DNA from 4 places in the Pantoea sp. PvP021 genome. Region 1 is predicted to be linked to each of the others. Evidence: predicted binding sites of a transcription regulator. Region 1 holds the regulator's gene; each other region holds the start of a gene.

Region 1 (3,107 bases):
AGACGCCTGCTAAGAAGACCTCGCTAAAAACCGCCCGTCTCAGTAAGAACAAAGAGAAAAAACGTTATGGTCATCAGCGCCTGCTGAAAACCGCAGAGGTCACTACCAGCGAGACCGGCACGATTAAGATGAGCAAATCTCACCGTCAGCGCTACCAGAAGGCCCGCGAAACCGCGATGACCAAGCTGATGGGTCAGTTGGGTAAACCCTATCAGTGGGGCGGCACCTCTCCCCATACCGGTTTCGATTGCAGCGGCCTGGTCTGGTACGCCTATAAAGATCTGGTGAAGTTTAAGATCCCACGTACCGCTAACGAGATGTACCACCTGCGTGATGCCGCGCCGATCAAGCGTGAGTCGCTGGAGAAAGGCGATCTGGTCTTCTTCCGTATCAATGGACGCGGTACTGCGGACCATGTCGGCGTTTACCTGGGTGATGGCAAGTTTATCCAGTCGCCACGCACCGGCAAAGATATTCAGATCAGCGCGTTAGGAGAAGATTACTGGCAGCGCCACTATATTGGTGCCCGTCGGGTGATGACGCCAAAAACCATACGCTGAGCAGCAGAACAACCAGAAGAGAGCCGGGATAATCCCGGCTTTTTTTTAGTGCAGAATAGCGGTAAAACTAAAGGCCACAATCATCAGCAGACAGCCCGCGGTGGTCATTAAAGCCAGTTTAAGATCGGTACTCATTGCTTGCTCCTTAGTCACACAATTAGTAGGGGTATCGCATTTTCCCACAGGGCCCGGTAAAAATCTCGTTTTATCCGTTCAGCCTTGTTAGAATCCCGCCTTTGTTGCGCAACGCGCGCAACCCTGATTCCGTTTGCGCACGTTTTCAGGCGCTTTTACGCCGCCAGCGGCCTGTTTCCTGGCCATGAAAGCTGCATCTTTGCGGAAAAAACCCTGAGCAGACGCAAACGTTTAACACTACGCTTATCATAGAGTTAGATAAGCACTGGAGTCCGATTTTCATGGCAACAATTAAAGATGTGGCGAAACGCGCTGGCGTCTCAACGACCACCGTTTCGCACGTCATCAATAAAACCCGCTTTGTGGCTGAAGAGACGCGCAACGCGGTCTGGCAGGCGATTAAAGAACTGCACTACTCGCCGAGCGCCGTGGCGCGCAGCCTGAAAGTGAATCACACCAAAACGCTGGGCCTGCTTGCCACCTCCAGCGAAGCGCCCTATTTCGCTGAAATTATCGAAGCGGTTGAAAATCACTGCTTTGACAAAGGCTATACGCTGATTCTGGGTAATGCGCATAACGATCTGCAAAAACAGCGCGCCTATCTCAGCATGATGGCGCAGAAACGCGTCGATGGGCTGCTGGTGATGTGCTCTGAATATCCGGACGATCTGCTGCAGATGCTGGAAGAGAACCGCAATATCCCGATGGTGGTGATGGACTGGGGTGAATCGCGCGCCGACTTCACCGACACGGTACTGGATAATGCTTTCCAGGGCGGCTATCTGGCGGGACGCTATCTGATTGAACGCGGACACCGGGATATTGGTGCTATCCCCGGTCAGATGGAGCGTAACACCGGTGGCGGACGTCATGCCGGTTTCCTGAAGGCGATGGAAGAAGCGGGTATTCAGCCACGCGCCGAGTGGATTGTGCAGGGTGACTTTGAGCCGGAGTCAGGCTATCAGGCGATGCAGCAGATCCTGTCGCAGAAGCAGCGTCCGACGGCGGTGTTCTGTGGCGGTGACATCATGGCGATGGGCGCGATTTGCGCCGCCGACGAGATGGGTTTGCGCGTCCCCCAGGATATTTCGGTGATCGGCTATGACAATGTGCGCAACGCCCGCTATTTTGCACCGGCCCTGACCACGGTGCATCAGCCTAAAGCCCAGCTGGGTGAGAAAGCGCTGGAAATGCTGCTGGACCGCATTACCAGTAAGCGCGAAGTGTCACAAACGATTGAGGTCCATCCCACGCTGATTGAGCGCCGTTCCGTGGCCGATGGCCCGTTCCGCGACTATCGCCGTTAATGCTCGCTTAACCACTCCTGATTAAGCGTTTGCGCATCACCCAGATAGCTGAGCAACCAGCCTGTCGCCGGTGATGCGCGATCCTCTGCCCAGCTGACGCAACATGGGCTGTCCGGAAACGCCACCGGCAGCGTCAGTTCAACCAGCTCGCCACTGTCGAGCAGCGGCCTGGCCAGGTGACCGGGCACCATCGCCACACACAATCCCGCCTGCACGCACTCCAGCCCGGTTTGCCACTCCGGCACCACCAGCCGGCGCTGGTTATCCAGCGTCCATGTCATACGACGCGGCAGTGCGCGAGAAGTATCTTCCAGCACCAGGGAGGGCCAGCTCCGCAGCGTGTCATCATCTATCTGGCTCGCCTGCGTCAGAGGATGGTCGGGCGCAACCACGCAGCGCCAGTTAAGTGTGCCCATATCCCGAAAAGCAAAACGTCCGCCCACCGGTATCGCCTGCGTGGCACCAATCGCCACTTCCACCCGGCCATCGGCCAGCGCATCCCAGACGCCGTTAAAGACTTCATAGCTGATAATCAGCTCCATATCGGGAAAGTGGCGATAGAAATCTTTGACCAGTTGTCGGGTGCGCTGAGGTTTAGCGATACGGTCAACGGCTATGCTTAGCTGGCCGCGCCAGCCGTTAGCCAGCTGCTGACACTGTCGCCGGGTGGCAAGCATTTTTTTGATGACGCTACGTCCTTCCCGGACAAAATGCTCACCCGCCGGGGTCAGAACCACTTCGCGATGCTGCCGTTCAAATAGCGGTACCGCCAGCCAGTTTTCCAGCTGACGCACCGTATAGCTGATGGCAGAGGGCACCCGATGTAACTCCTGCGCGGCGGCGCTGAAGCTCCCCCCGCGGGCGACAGCGTCAACCACTTCTAATGCATATTCTGACCACATAATCTGCCTTCAAAAATTTTAACAGCAATCGGCAAATATTACCGTTTCACAGCAGCAAACGCACCTTTTACACTCTGCCGCGTTTATCCTGCAAAAATGAGAATCAGATGTTGTCGAATAAAGGGTTTATGCCCTACCTTGCCCTGCTGAGCATGCTGGGCTTTTTAGCCACTGATATGTACCTGCCCGCCTTTGGTGCGATG
Region 2 (3,107 bases), on a different contig from region 1:
GCTGCAGGCTCCGCTGCAAAATCAACGGGGCTATCGCGACGTGCATGTGGGTCAGTGCGACGACTGCGAATGGCGCATCTATACCCGGCCCGGCTTACCTGGCAGCGAGATAAAAACTATCCAGGTGATGCACAACCTCAGCTACATGAAGGCATTGATGGTCAAGCGGGCGCTGTCAGCGATCATTCCGTTGATCCTGATGATGCCGCTTTCACTGCTGGTGATCTGGCTGGTGGTGCGCAAGATCACCCGGGATCTGCAGGTCGCTTCGCGTCAGATTGCCGCGCAGGAGACGCATCATCCGCACAATGTCTCACCCGAAGGCTTGCCGGATGAGATCCTGCCGCTGGTGGCCGCCTACAACTCGCTGCTGAGTAAGCTGCGTGAGGCCTGGTCGTCGCAGCGTCAGTTCCTGGAAGATGCGGCGCATGAGCTGCGCACGCCGGTAACGGCGGTGACCTTGCAGCTGGAAAATCTGCGTCAGCACATCCAGCCAGGCGAAGCGAGCCGACAGTTCAGCCAGCTGGAAGCGGGCGTCACACGCACCCGTCATCTGGTCACGCAGTTACTCAATGTCTCGCGTCAGGATGACCAGAGCGTGGTCGCCAGCGTCGAGCATATCGAACTGGACGATCTGCTGAAAGAGAGCATTGAGCAGCTGATGGTAGTGGCAGATAAACGCGGCATCGATATCGGCTTTAATGGCTCCACGCAGTATCGTCTGCAGGCCAGCCGTTCCGAGCTGCGCAGCCTGTTCGACAATCTGATTGGTAACGCCATGTTGCACACGCCGGAGGGCAGCCTGGTCGATGTGCTGCTGCATCGGGTCGCAGGTAAAACAGTGGTCGATATTGTCGATAACGGGCCAGGCATGCCGGAATCCTTTATCGAACGCGCGTTTGACCGTTTTACCCGTTCGCCTGACGTTAAAGCCCAGGGCAGCGGACTGGGATTATCCATTGTGCGCAACGTCGCACAGAAGCATCAGATTCACGTCGCCCTTTCCAATTGCCTGACGCCACAGGGTGCCATTTGTGGTTTGCAGGTTCGCGTCACCCTTCCCTGATCCCGCCCGTTTGATCACGAACCAGACAACGTAAACGGTTGCCTGGTTCCGTTCGATCCTGGTCATTATTGTGAAGTGCATCACATTTTAGCTGAATTGTAATGCAACACTTTTTGACAAACGTGAGCAAAATCTATTTTCTATCGATCTGTTACAGGCACGCTACGCGGGCTGAAGAACTGGCTGTTATTTGCTGTGAAACCCTCATTCCCATCAAGGGACCGATTTCTCTCTGACTGCGTCTGCTGTGCGGCGGTCAAAAGCATGTGGCTGATAATAATGAAATTTAAAACGTTGATAGCAGGTGCCGTGCTGGCATGTTCATTGAGTGGCGCTGCGCAGGCCGCTGAAAGCGATCCGCAGTATGTCTCCGACTGGTGGCATCAGAGCGTTAACGTGGTAGGCAGCTACCACACCCGTTTCGGACCGCAGTTTAACAACGACGTTTATCTGGAATATGAAGCGTTTGCGAAAAAGGACTGGTTCGATTTTTATGGCTACCTCGACCTGACCAACTTCTTCGGCGCAGGCAACAGCAACGCCAACGGCATTTTTGATCACGGTTCACCGATGTTTATGGAGATTGAGCCGCGCTTCTCTATCGACAAACTGACCGGCACCAGCCTGGCGTTTGGTCCGTTCAAAGAGTGGTATTTCGCTAACAACTACATCTACGACATGGGCCGCAACAGCGATAGCCGCCAGAACACCTGGTATATGGGTCTGGGCACCGATATCGATACGCACAGCGATGTCGGCCTGTCGCTGAACGTCTACGCCAAATATCAGTGGGAAAACTACGGTGCGGCGAATGAAAACAGCTGGGATGGCTATCGCTTCAAGGTGAAATACTTTGTGCCAATCACCACGCTGTGGGGCGGTAATCTGGGCTATGTGGGCTTCACCAACTTCGACTGGGGTTCCGATCTCCGCGATAAAGGCGGTTCATCACGCACCAGCAACTCAATCGCCTCCAGTCACATTCTGTCACTGGGTTACGATCACTGGCACTTCTCTGCGGTGGCGCGTTACTTCCACAACGGCGGACAGTGGGCGGATGGTCAGGAACTGAACTTCGGCAACGGGCCGTTTGAAGTGAAATCGACTGGCTGGGGTTACTACCTGGTGGCGGGTTATAACTTCTGATTACGTGCGGCGGCCTGAATAGCGCCGCCGCGCATTAATCCGGGCAGTTGCCATTAATTAATACGGCGCCGCAAATTACGACGCCGGCTGGCCCGATTATTCCTGCGGCTTCTCGACGTTGATGCGCCATGGAATGTTGAACTTATCAATGAACATCGCGAATCCGTTCGACCAGAACGTCTCCTGCCACTCAGTTGTCACCTTACCGCCTGCCGACAGTTTCTCAAACCAGGCTTTACCCTTTTCGACATCGGTAGTTGAGAGACTGACCGCGTAACCGGCATGCTCAGACGCTGGCGGCTGATCGGTGTTGCCATCGCTCAGCATCAGCTCACCGTCACCAATACGCAGCTGGGCATGCATGATCTTTTCTGGCGGCTGCGGCGCGGCAGACTGATCGCCGACCTGCTCACCCTGATCCGGCATATCACCGAATTTCATTTTAGAGAGCAACTCTCCCCCGGTCGCCTGCAGGTAAAAGTCGATAGCCTCTTCGCAACGGCCATAGAGAAACAGATAAGGACTGACTTGCATCGTAACCTCTATATTTGTCGGGTGGATTTTTTTCAGTACCTTAACAGTGTAGACGATCGACTTTACTCGCTGATTTTACTGGCAATAACGGCGAAAGAGTTGTGCCATATAACTGCTCATTGGGGTCAGCGTCGTGTCTTTGCGCTGGATCAGATAGAAGATCGCTTTCGGCAGGGGTTCGTCGAGCGTCAGCGCCACCAGCGACCGACCCAGAATCGGGTCGTCAATGACGTCGACCGACAGAATACTGATGAAATCGCTTTGCGCGACCAGGCTGGTGCAGGCCATAAAGGTTTCACAGGTCACCACAATTTTCGGGGCCATGCCGCGCTCGCCAAACAGATCGTGCAACAAGCGGTAG
Region 3 (3,107 bases), on a different contig from region 1:
CAGACCAGCATAAAGGTCTGCGCGCACAGCGCGGCGTGCTGGCGCATCAGCCAGTCGCGAGCCTCTCCGGCCTGCGGCGTGGCGTAACAGACCTGCGAGTCATAGACGCCAGGCACCACCAGCAGACTCCCGGCGGGCAACTGATCAGGTAACGGTTCGATGCCGCCAATGGTCATGCCGGTGGAGCAGACCACCTCCGGCTGCGGGCCGATGTAGCGCAGCGTAAAGTGCTCGCCCGCCAGCTTCAGCGTCTCGGCCGGGCCGGTGAGATCCAGCGCCATCACGCCGGGCAGGGTTAAAAAACAGACGGTGTGTGTCATGCTGGCCCGCGCTACACCAGATCCCAGCCACGGGCGCGCCACAGCGCAGGCAGTTGCGCCATATCGTCGAAGCGCGTCACCAGCGGGTGATCCAGTTCAGGGTTGTGCGGGTCAGCGCAGTAGTAGTAGACCGGAATGCCGGCAGCGATACCGGCGCGGGCGCCCGCTTCGGAGTCATCCACCAGAATGCAGCGCTCAATCGGCACCTGCATCTGTTCCGCCGCGTGGTACATCAGTTCCGGATCGGGCTTCCAGTGCAGAATGTCATAGCCGCTGTAGAGGTGCTCCGCAAACAGCGGCAGCATGCCGGTTAAGCCCAGCGAGTGCTGCATCTTTTTTACCGTCCCGTTTGAAACCACGCACATCGGCACCTTGATCTGCTCAACCAGCGCTTTCGCGCCCGGGATGGGCTGCAGTTGCTGATCAAACAGCCGCGCGACCTCTGCGCGATAGGCGGTCTCCACCTCTTCCATCGGCAGCGTCACCTGATGCGCGTCGCCGACGTCACGAATAATGTCGTAGAGTTTGACGCCCTTATACTTTTCAAACATCTGCTGCAGCGACAGTTCCAGGCCGTAACGGGCAAAGGTGTTGACGTAGGCCTGGGTACAGAGCAACTCACTGTCCACCAGCGTGCCATCGCAATCAAAAAAGACGCATTCTACTGACATCAGACTCTATCCTTCGATTCAGGGGTGTGCTCCACACTCTACCGCACTCAGCGCAGATTGCGAGACTGGCAATCGGTTGCGAAAAATCATTGTATTGCCCCGGTAAAATCGCCAGGATACGCGCCGATGATTTTTTCTTCTGGATGGATGGCATGAGCAAGCAAGGCGTTTTGCAGCGCATCTTCAGGCTGCAGGAACATGGCACCACGGTGCGCACCGAAGTGATCGCGGGTATCACCACCTTTCTGACGATGGTCTACATCGTCTTCGTCAATCCGCAGATCCTCGGCGTCGCCGGCATGGATACCCAGGCGGTGTTTGTGACCACCTGTCTGATTGCCGCTTTCGGCAGCATTCTGATGGGACTGTTTGCCAATCTGCCGGTGGCGCTGGCGCCCGCAATGGGGCTGAACGCCTTTTTCGCCTTTGTGGTGGTCGGTGCGATGGGCTATTCGTGGCAGGTGGGTATGGGCGCGATCTTCTGGGGTGCGGTCGGCCTGCTGATCCTGACGCTGCTGCGGGTTCGCTACTGGATGATTGCCAATATCCCGCTGAGCCTGCGCGTCGGCATTACCGCCGGTATCGGCCTGTTTATCGCCATGATGGGGCTGAAGAATGCCGGTATTATCGTGCCGAATCCCGATACCCTGGTGGCCGTGGGGAACCTGACCTCGCACAGCGTACTGCTGGGCGCGCTGGGCTTCTTTATCATCGCTATTCTGGCATCACGCAATATCCACGCGGCAGTGCTGATCTCGATGGTGGTTACCACCGCTATCGGCTGGATGCTGGGCGACGTGAAGTTTGTCGGCCTGTTTTCTGCGCCGCCTTCCATTACTTCTGTGGTTGGCCAGGTGGATATCAAAGGCGCCTTCAACATCGGCATGGCAGGCGTAATCTTCTCCTTTATGCTGGTCAATCTGTTCGACTCCTCCGGCACGCTGATCGGCGTCACCGACAAAGCGGGACTGACCGATGAAACCGGCACTTTCCCGCGCATGCAGCAGGCGCTCTATGTCGACAGCATCAGTTCAGTGAGTGGTGCGCTGGCGGGCACCTCATCCGTGACCGCCTATATCGAAAGCACCTCGGGCGTGGCGATTGGTGGTCGTACCGGCCTGATGGCAGTGGTGACCGGCCTGCTGTTCCTGCTGGTGACCTTCCTGTCACCGCTGGCCGCGATGGTGCCATCCTACGCCGCTGCGGGCGCGCTGATTTACGTTGGGGTGTTAATGACCGCCAGCCTGTCGCGCGTACGCTGGGATGATTTGACCGAAGCCGTTCCGGCGTTTGTGACCGCCGCCATGATGCCCTTTAGTTTTTCCATCACCGAAGGCATTGCGCTGGGATTCATCGCTTACTGCGTCATGAAGCTGGGTACTGGCCGCTGGCGTGAAATCAGCCCCTGCGTAGTAATTGTTGCTCTGCTGTTTGTGCTGAAGATTGTCTTTGTAGACGCGCACTAAGCGCATTCAGGGCCGCAACCTCCGGGTTGCGGCTTTTTACATTTCAGGATGCAGGCTGCGCTCGCTGGGCAGGCTGGTCAGCCGCAGAGCATGAGGCCCGATGTTGGGCTTACCCATCTCTATTTCGCGTAATGCGTGCCACTGAAAGGCGTTATCCATCTCCCACAGATGCAGACGCTGAGTCGCAGACGACAGCGCACACGACCAGACCAGCATGGGCTCCGCATCACACACCACCTGAATATCGGGATAGAGTGAAGATCGCAGCCGACCCGCACCGGGCAACAGGCGCAGCGAATCCAGTCCCCGATCGCCCTCTCCCGTCAGCTTGAGAATGCTCTGGCGTAATGTCCAGATCTGCGTCACCGCCTCCATGGCATCCTGCTGGGCATTGATCCAGGCGATCTCGCCCGAGGTTAATCCCTGAATCAGCTGCTCCTGAGTCTGACGGCTTCTGGCATGCACAATCTCCATATCCAGACCGGCACGTCCACCCTCTTCGGCCAGCAGCACACCCACCGTATTGCCCGCATAGGCGATGCTGAAATCGGGCAGATCGCTGTCAGCAAAAACGGGGCGTCCGTTGCTCTGGATAAGCAGGCGCGGCAGCTCACCAATGCCATAAACCCGTAGCATCAGTTGTGCCAGCA
Region 4 (3,107 bases), on a different contig from region 1:
ATCAACTGGCTGAGCGCACGCTTGGCTGGGTTAAGCGTTAATAAAGAGGCTCAGATGCAAACTTTTGATGTGGTGATTGCCGGTGGCGGTATGGTGGGACTGGCGGTGGCCTGCGGCTTGCAGGGCAGCGGACTGCGCATCGCCGTACTGGAAAAATCACCGGAGCCACCGCTGGCGCTGAGTGCGTCACCGTCAGTTCGCGTGTCGGCAATCAATGCCGCCAGCGAACGGCTGCTGCAGAAGCTGGATGTCTGGTCGACCATTCTCTCGCTGCGCGCCAGCGCTTATCACGGTATGGAAGTGTGGGATAAGGACAGTTTCGGCTCCATCGCCTTTGATGATGAGCAGCAGGGCCTGTCGCATCTGGGACATATCATCGAAAACCCGGTGATCCACAATGCGCTCTGGCAACGTGCCAGCGCCTGCAGCGACGTGACGATAATGGCACCTTCGCAGTTACAGCAGGTCGCGTTTGGTGACAACGAAGCCTTTGTTACCCTGCAGGATGGCAGCATGTTAAGTGCGCGATTAATGATTGCCGCTGACGGCGCTAACTCCTGGCTACGCAACAAAGCCGATATCCCGCTGACCTTCTGGGATTACGATCACCATGCGTTAGTGGCTAATGTCCGTACTGAGAAGCCGCACGACGCAGTAGCGCGCCAGGTGTTCCACGGCGACGGCATTCTGGCTTTCCTGCCGATGCAGGATCCGCATCTCAGTTCCATCGTCTGGTCGCTCTCGCCGCAGGAAGCGAGCCGTCTGGAAACCATGCCGGAAGCGCTGTTCAATCAGCAGCTCTCGGTGGCGTTTGATATGCGGCTCGGCCTGTGCCAGCTGGAAAGCGAGCGCAAATCGTTTCCGCTGGTGGCGCGCTATGCCCGCAACTTCGCGGCACACCGTCTGGCGCTGGTGGGCGATGCGGCTCACACCATTCATCCGCTGGCGGGTCAGGGCGTTAACCTTGGGTTTATGGATGCCGCCGAGCTGATCGGTGAGATTCGCCGTCTGCATCAGCAGGGCAAAGATATTGGTCAGCACCTCTATCTGCGTCGCTATGAGCGCAGCCGTAAGCACAGCGCCGCAATGATGCTGGCGGGAATGCAGGGCTTCCGTGAAATGTTCGCAGGCAATAATCCGGCGAAAAAATTGCTGCGCGACGTGGGTCTGAAACTGGCTGACCGCCTGCCGGGTGTTAAACCCATGATGCTGAAGCAGGCGATGGGCCTGAATGATCTGCCCGCCTGGCTACGCTAAATCCGCCCTTCTGATAAGCCAGCTTCTGCTGGCTTTTTTTATGCCTGACACCGCTCTGCACCACAAAAAGGCAACGCTGCACCAGCACAGGTCTTCGTTTGATTTATTCTAATTTTGCGGGCTAATTCGCATTACTTTTTCTCATTCTTCTGCCCGCTGGTCGCGGGATTTTTTTAACATCCTGAATGCCATCCCGCATAAATTTGCTGCGTATATTTAAAATCCCTGCATTTATTGCGCGATTAATCACAAAATTGCAGTTTTATATCCTGTTAGCAGCCGTTCCTGGTTAGGCTGTGCCTCTGCTTTCGACCCCGGTTTGCTTATGGTTAATCGTCAGATTCGGTGGTAACGTCAGCCCTAAGAGAACGTTTGCGTCGGCACTGAATTCCGGCGCACTTTTGCACTCACTCGCTTCTGCACAGGATGGTTATGACTCAGCAAACACCTCTGTTTGAACAGCATCAGGCCTGCGGTGCCCGCATGGTGGATTTTCATGGCTGGATGATGCCGCTGCACTATGGCTCCCAGATGGATGAACATCATGTAGTGCGCACCGACGCCGGTATGTTTGATGTCTCTCACATGACCATCGTCGACCTGACAGGCCCGCGTACCCGTGAATTCCTGCGCTACCTGCTGGCAAATGATGTGGCAAAACTGACCCAGCCAGGCAAAGCGCTCTACACCGGGATGCTGAATGCCTCGGGTGGCGTCATTGACGATTTGATTGTTTACTTTATGAGCGAAGAGTTCTTCCGCCTGGTGGTGAACTCTGCCACCCGTGAAAACGATCTCGCCTGGATCACGCAACACGCGCAGGGCTATGGCATTACGCTGACGGAACGCGACGACCTGGCGCTGATTGCCGTGCAGGGTCCGCAGGCGCAGCAGAAGGCTCAGACGCTGTTCAGCGAGGAGCAGCGTCAGGCTGTTGCCGGCATGAAGCCATTTTTCGGCGTGCAGTCAGGTGACCTGTTTATCGCCACCACCGGCTATACCGGCGAAGCGGGATATGAGATTGCTATGCCTGCAGAGGAGGCGGCCGATTTCTGGCAGCGTCTGCTGGCTGCTGGCGTTAAACCTGCCGGACTGGGCGCACGTGACACGCTGCGTCTGGAAGCGGGTATGAATCTGTATGGTCAGGAGATGGATGAAGGCGTTTCACCGCTGGCTGCCAACATGGGCTGGACGGTCTGCTGGGAACCTGCTGACCGCGATTTCATCGGCCGGGAAGCGCTGGAACTGCAGCGTGAACGCGGTACCGAAAAGCTGGTAGGACTCATCCTCACAGAAAAAGGGGTGCTGCGTAACGGCTTGCCGGTGCGTTTCACCGATGACCAGGGGCAGCCGCAGGAGGGGATCATCACCAGTGGCTCTTTCTCTCCGACGCTGGGTTGCAGCATCGCCCTGGCGCGCGTACCGACCTCAGTCGGCAGCACCGCCATCGTTGAGATCCGTAACCGCCAGATGCCGGTCCAGGTTACCCGTCCCGTTTTTGTCCGCGCCGGTAAACCGGTCGCTCAGTAAATTTTATTCAGGAGAAATGGCCAATGAGCAATGTGCCGAATACGTTGAAGTACCGCGACAGCCACGAGTGGGTGCGCAAAGAAGAAGATGGCAGCTACACCGTGGGTATCACTGAACACGCGCAGGAGTTACTGGGCGACATGGTGTTTGTCGATCTGCCGGAAGTGGGCGCGACGTTTGCCGCTGGTGAAGAGTGCGCGGTCGCGGAATCCGTTAAAGCGGCTTCAGATATCTATGCGCCGATCAGCGGTGAGATTGTGGCGGTCAACGAAGCACTGACTGACTCACCGGAGCAGGTCAACAGCGAGCCTTATGAAGGC

Evidence for each region. Region 1 encodes PurR, which represses purine synthesis genes. Its sites were predicted from a motif close to CANGCAAACGTTTGCNTG; they were not measured.
Region 2: the regulator PurR is predicted to act here: its motif matches at 1,094-1,111, upstream of ACVKSX_RS17685 (nucleoside-specific channel-forming protein Tsx).
Region 3: the regulator PurR is predicted to act here: its motif matches at 1,057-1,074, upstream of ACVKSX_RS16380 (NCS2 family permease).
Region 4: the regulator PurR is predicted to act here: its motif matches at 1,619-1,636, upstream of gcvT (glycine cleavage system aminomethyltransferase GcvT).

The regions. Positions count from the first base shown of each region.
Region 1 covers NZ_JBSRXX010000001.1:949,408-952,514, forward strand. The annotation lists gene ACVKSX_RS04360 (C40 family peptidase) at 1-560, shown strand, start outside; gene cydH (cytochrome bd-I oxidase subunit CydH) at 606-695, opposite strand; gene purR (HTH-type transcriptional repressor PurR) at 977-2,002, shown strand; gene punR (DNA-binding transcriptional activator PunR) at 1,999-2,904, opposite strand; gene punC (purine nucleoside transporter PunC) at 3,012-3,107, shown strand, end outside.
Region 2 covers NZ_JBSRXX010000007.1:119,804-122,910, forward strand. The annotation lists gene ACVKSX_RS17680 (sensor histidine kinase) at 1-1,066, shown strand, start outside; gene ACVKSX_RS17685 (nucleoside-specific channel-forming protein Tsx) at 1,346-2,212, shown strand; gene yjdN (VOC family metalloprotein YjdN) at 2,309-2,746, opposite strand; gene ACVKSX_RS17695 (LysR family transcriptional regulator) at 2,822-3,107, opposite strand, start outside.
Region 3 covers NZ_JBSRXX010000006.1:83,419-86,525, reverse strand. The annotation lists gene ACVKSX_RS16390 (GlxA family transcriptional regulator) at 1-320, opposite strand, end outside; gene yieH (6-phosphogluconate phosphatase) at 332-991, opposite strand; gene ACVKSX_RS16380 (NCS2 family permease) at 1,144-2,457, shown strand; gene ACVKSX_RS16375 (4'-phosphopantetheinyl transferase family protein) at 2,494-3,107, opposite strand, start outside.
Region 4 covers NZ_JBSRXX010000003.1:312,355-315,461, forward strand. The annotation lists gene ubiH (2-octaprenyl-6-methoxyphenyl hydroxylase) at 1-41, shown strand, start outside; gene ubiI (FAD-dependent 2-octaprenylphenol hydroxylase) at 55-1,257, shown strand; gene gcvT (glycine cleavage system aminomethyltransferase GcvT) at 1,690-2,787, shown strand; gene gcvH (glycine cleavage system protein GcvH) at 2,811-3,107, shown strand, end outside.